DNA from 2 places in the Bacillus sp. YH3-2-B2 genome. Region 2 is predicted to be linked to the other one. Evidence: riboswitches for the same ligand, from Rfam matches in the RefSeq annotation. Region 2 holds a riboswitch; the other holds the start of a gene.
What was found. Region 2 has a riboswitch for thiamine pyrophosphate ahead of ACWJJX_RS16445 (TIR domain-containing protein). Riboswitches for the same ligand answer to the same signal wherever they lie in the genome.
Positions count from the first base shown of each region.

Region 1: linked by a shared signal. The riboswitch ahead of thiC (phosphomethylpyrimidine synthase ThiC) and the one ahead of ACWJJX_RS16445 (TIR domain-containing protein) in region 2 are both predicted to bind thiamine pyrophosphate.

Region 1 covers NZ_JBSJQE010000001.1:2,639-5,097, reverse strand. The annotation lists gene thiC (phosphomethylpyrimidine synthase ThiC) at 1-1,400, opposite strand, end outside; TPP riboswitch at 1,526-1,636, opposite strand; partial or broken gene ACWJJX_RS00100 (Type 1 glutamine amidotransferase-like domain-containing protein) at 1,686-2,263, opposite strand; gene ACWJJX_RS00095 (hypothetical protein) at 2,349-2,459, opposite strand, start outside.
Region 2 covers NZ_JBSJQE010000004.1:346,652-349,110, forward strand. The annotation lists gene ACWJJX_RS16435 (dihydrodipicolinate synthase family protein) at 1-205, shown strand, start outside; gene ACWJJX_RS16440 (hypothetical protein) at 261-641, shown strand; TPP riboswitch at 759-862, shown strand; gene ACWJJX_RS16445 (TIR domain-containing protein) at 940-1,404, shown strand; gene ACWJJX_RS16450 (thymidylate synthase) at 1,401-2,411, shown strand; gene ACWJJX_RS16455 (class I SAM-dependent methyltransferase) at 2,408-2,459, shown strand, end outside.

The DNA of each region.
Region 1 (2,459 bases), on a different contig from region 2:
TCATCACGATTCGGCAGGCCCAAATGCTCCTTCGGTGTGACATAGCAAAGCATCGCCGTCCCGTACCAGCCGATCATCGCCGCGCCGATCGCTGAAGTAATGTGGTCATAGCCCGGAGCGATATCCGTCGTTAATGGGCCGAGCGTGTAAAAAGGCGCCTCTTTACAAATTTCCAGCTGTTTGTCCATGTTTTCCTTAATTTTATGCATCGGCACATGACCCGGCCCTTCGATCATCACTTGCACATCGTGCTTCCACGCAATCTCCGTCAATTCTCCGAGAGTCTCCAACTCCGCAAACTGCGCTTCATCATTGGCATCCGCAATCGAACCGGGACGAAGCCCGTCACCAAGTGAAAAAGCGATATCATAGGTCTTCATGATTTCACAAATTTCTTCAAAATGCGTGTACAGAAAGCTTTCCTGATGATGAGCCAGGCACCATTGCGCCATAATTGCCCCGCCGCGGGATACGATTCCCGTCGTGCGTTTAGCCGTTAACGGGACGTAACGAAGCAATACGCCGGCATGGATGGTGAAATAATCCACGCCCTGCTCCGCCTGCTCAATCAATGTGTCACGATAAATGTCCCACGTTAAATCCTCGGCAATGCCATTAACTTTTTCAAGCGCCTGATAAATCGGCACCGTCCCCACAGGCACGGGGCAGTTGCGGATAATCCATTCACGCGTCGTATGAATGTCTTTTCCCGTGGATAAATCCATCATCGTATCGGCGCCCCAGCGAATCGCCCACGTCATTTTTTCGACTTCTTCTTCGATAGAAGATGTAACAGCCGAGTTGCCGATATTGGCATTAATTTTCACATGAAAATTCCGGCCGATAATCATCGGCTCGCTTTCCGGGTGGTTGACGTTAGAAGGAATAATCGCCCGGCCGCTGGCTACCTCGTCTCTGACAAATTCGGGAGACACATGCTCGCGAATTGCGATAAACTCCATTTCCGGCGTAATGATGCCTTTTCTCGCATAATGCAATTGTGTTACATTTTTCCCCGGCTTGGCCCGAAGCGGTTTCCGCTGCAGGCCGGGGTATTCGGCGGCACGGCCCTCTTTTTTATAGCCGTTGTCTTCAGGTCTCACGGTCCGGCCGTTATATTCTTCTACATCTCCGCGCCCGGTAATCCACTTTGTGCGGAGCGCCCCCAGACCTTCATGAATATCAATCTGTACATCCGGGTCTGTATACGGTCCGCTCGTATCATAAACACGGACCGGCGCATTCTCCTCTTCCCCGAATGCCCCCGTAGTCGCACTCAGGCTGATTTCCCGCATCGGCACTCGTATGTCGGGCGAAGAACCTTCTGCATAAACCTTTTTACTGCCGGAAAAACTCGACATAATGGAAATGTTCGCTTGCTGTACTGATTGATTTTGCATACAAATCTCTCCTTTATCATTTGAATAACAGAACCAAGCTCAGCACCAGCACAAAAAAACCGGGTTCAAAGAAGAACCCGGTTTTGCAGTCAGAAAGAAACTATTATTGTTTTCATTCATCAACAATAATAAAACCTTTACTTCCCCACGCTGGTACGAACCAGATCAGGTCCAAAGGGTTAAGAAGCCGCCGCTTCTCTCTCAGCCCGCTCAGACGGGCACCCCCAGTAACTATTGATTTCGCTCTCATCGTAACATAAGTTGTGTACAAAAAAAAGCATATTATCAAAATTCAGATAACGGGACGGTCATAAGCTCTGTTTCCCGAACGCCTTCTTCGGTATTAAAAACCCGATAACCCTTTGCGGTTTCCCGGGAAGAGACAGCCCGGAACAGCTGACCGTCTTTATAATGAAGCGCAGCGCCGTCATCAGCGGCATAGCCCGCCCTGAGTTTCTTTTCGGAAATCAGGCGGTGATACACCGGCCGGCGCTGAGACCCGCCAAGATGATGCTGTTTTCCCAAGCTTCACGAAGAATAAGGTCAAGCCCCCACTCTTTCCATAAGACAAGCATATTGCGCGTATTTCCGCCGCCGACATATATAATATCTTTCTTCATGAGAAAGGATCTGAGATCAGAACCCGGCGGTTTAAACAGCGACAAGTGATCCGGCTCACACCGCAGCTTTTGAAAGGCCTGATAAAACCTGCTGATATAATTCTCCGAATCTCCGCTTGCCGTCGGCAAAAAACAAACTTTCGGCTTTGACCGCGCCGACTGCTCTAAAATATACTGATCCAGCACAAGATGATCCGGCTCCATTGAAAACCCCCCGCCGCCCATTGTAATAATCTGCTTCAATGTCATCACCTCTTTTTTCTCAAGTATAACAGCTCATTAAAAAGGCGTTATCCCAATTTCGGATAACGCCTTCAAAAAGTATTTATTATCTGAAATACGCACCGTATAACATAACGGAGATCCCCGCGGCGATAATCGCCGGAACAAGCTTCGAACGGGCATACTTCACAACATTGATCCCCAACACCGTATTATC
Region 2 (2,459 bases):
AAAATTTGAAGATGTTGAACTGAAGTTCGGGGTTTCAGCCGTAAGAACCAGTGATGCCGTCAAACTGATGAAATACATTGAGAAAACCAATATTGATTTTGTACGGATTGTTTTTCCTCCTTATATAAGACCGACACAGCAGCAAGCCGTTTGTTACATTATTCATTCATCAATTGACTTCATATTATTTCATTTGATAACATAAAATGGTTATTGTGATTAAAAAAGGATACCCGTTTTTATAAAAAGGAGTCATAACGTTGCTGAAAAGGTTTTTTCTTGTTTTTCTTACGCTGATGATGTCTATATTTGCTGTATTCGCGGCGGCTGAAGAGTCTCCCGGCGATCGTGTCACTTCTTTTGACGAGCCTATGATTTTATTGATCTCACTCGGAATCATTTTATGTTTGTTCATTCCGCCATTCGTCATGTCCTTTTTTAGCAGCTTGGTTGTAAGAATCATATCCGGAGTCTATCAATGTTTTATCGTTCTCACGTTTGCGGGCCTCATTCCGATTGGATTTCTGATTCCCCATGGCTTTTTGACAATTCTTGCTGCCGTTCTGGGGACTTTGGTCAGTTCAGCGAGTGTTGCCGTGACCTTATTCGTTGGCAGGAAAAAAGAGGCCGGAAGGTTTTAAAACTAGTGGGTAAGCTGCAATATTGAAGGGGAATCCCAGTGATATCCGCAGCGCTTTTTGCCGGTCATTGTTTGACTATTTATATGGAATAGCATAGAATTAAAGTAAATATTTATAAAAAGTCACTAGGGGAGCTTTAATAGCTGAGAAGAGACAATACGTCCTGACCCTTTGAACCTGATTTGGTTAATACCAGCGTAGGGAAGTGAAAAATTAGAGAGATTCTTTATCTTATCTATATTTAAGCCACTTTCCATAGAGGAAAGTGGCTTTATTTATTTTGAAAGGGTGATATGAAGTGGCGACTAAAAAAGTTTTTCTGGCAGGGCCTTTTAAAAGTTTAGTAGATGAGAAAACTGGATTGATGAGTACGTATGAGAGGGGAAAGCTGGAATCATTAATTTCCTTTTTTGAGAATGAAGGATGGCTGGTTCATAATGCTCACAAGCGGGAAGGGTGGGGGAAAGATTTCATGACACCCCTTCAATGCACTAAAATTGATTTTGATGAAATAAGCACTTGCGACCTTTTTGCAGCATTCCCCGGATCACCCGCTTCTCCCGGAACACATATAGAAATTGGATGGGCTTCCGCCTTGAAAAAAAAGATCGTGCTATTTCTAGAAAAGGACAAGGATTATGCTTTCTTAATTCAAGGGTTAAATGCAGTGGCGGATGTTGAGTACATCAGCTATAAAGATACAGATGATTTATTAGAGAACATTAAAAATATCTTTGCAGCATATAAGGCGGAATCTCAATGAGAAAGAGAACTTTTCATGAAGCATATACGGAAACGCTGTATGACATCTATCACAACCCTGAATTTTTCAATTCACCGCGCGGACAAAAAAGCAGAGAACAATTGAACTACCATCTGACTCTGGAAAATCCAATAGAACGTGTCACTTATTTATCCTCAAGAAAAACCAATATCGTGTTTAATTTTGCTGAAGTGTTATGGTATTTATCGGGGAGTAACGACTTAGATTTTATCAGTTATTACAATAAAAAAATGCCTTCATATTCAATGAATAAAAAAACATTAACAGGCACTGCGTACGGGCCTAAAATATTTGAATTCGGAAATGCAAAACTAAATCAATGGAATCGAATAAAAAATCTTTTGACACAAGAAGATATTGATTCAAAAAGAGCATTTATTCAAATATTCGATGCTTCGGAACTCTTCGTTTCAGAAAATATAGATGTTTCCTGCACAATCGGTTTGCAGTTTTTTGTGAGGGAAGGCGAATTATACATGTCTTCTGTCATGCGTGCAAATGATGCTTTTCGCGGGATGATCAGTGATCTTTTCTCATTTACCTTCATGCAGGAATTAATGGCCAGAGAACTGCGTTTAGAAGTCGGAGAATATTTTCATAATGCGGGATCAATCCATATTTATGATTCAGATCATGAATGGGCGAAAACGGTGCTTGAGGAAGCTGAAAATCACCATGATATTCCGGAATTTGAATTTCCGAAAATGCCTGAGGGAAATAACTGGCCGTCCATTGAAACAGTCTTAAAGTACGAAGAATTACTTAGGAAAGATCAAATTTCTATGACAAAAAACGATATTGAAATGCTTGATTTACCTGATTACTGGAAACAGATTCTTTTCCTTTTCAGTATATACCAGCATATTGCATATAAACGGGATATGGATCATTCTCTATTTCAAAGTTTACTTCCTATATATCAATTTTTCGTCAGGAATAAGTGGTTTCATTATTTCTCAATTGAGCAAAAGGAGGAAATTCAATGAAAACTTCATGGAAAGAAGACAGTGTTGCTGGTAAATTCGATGCTTATA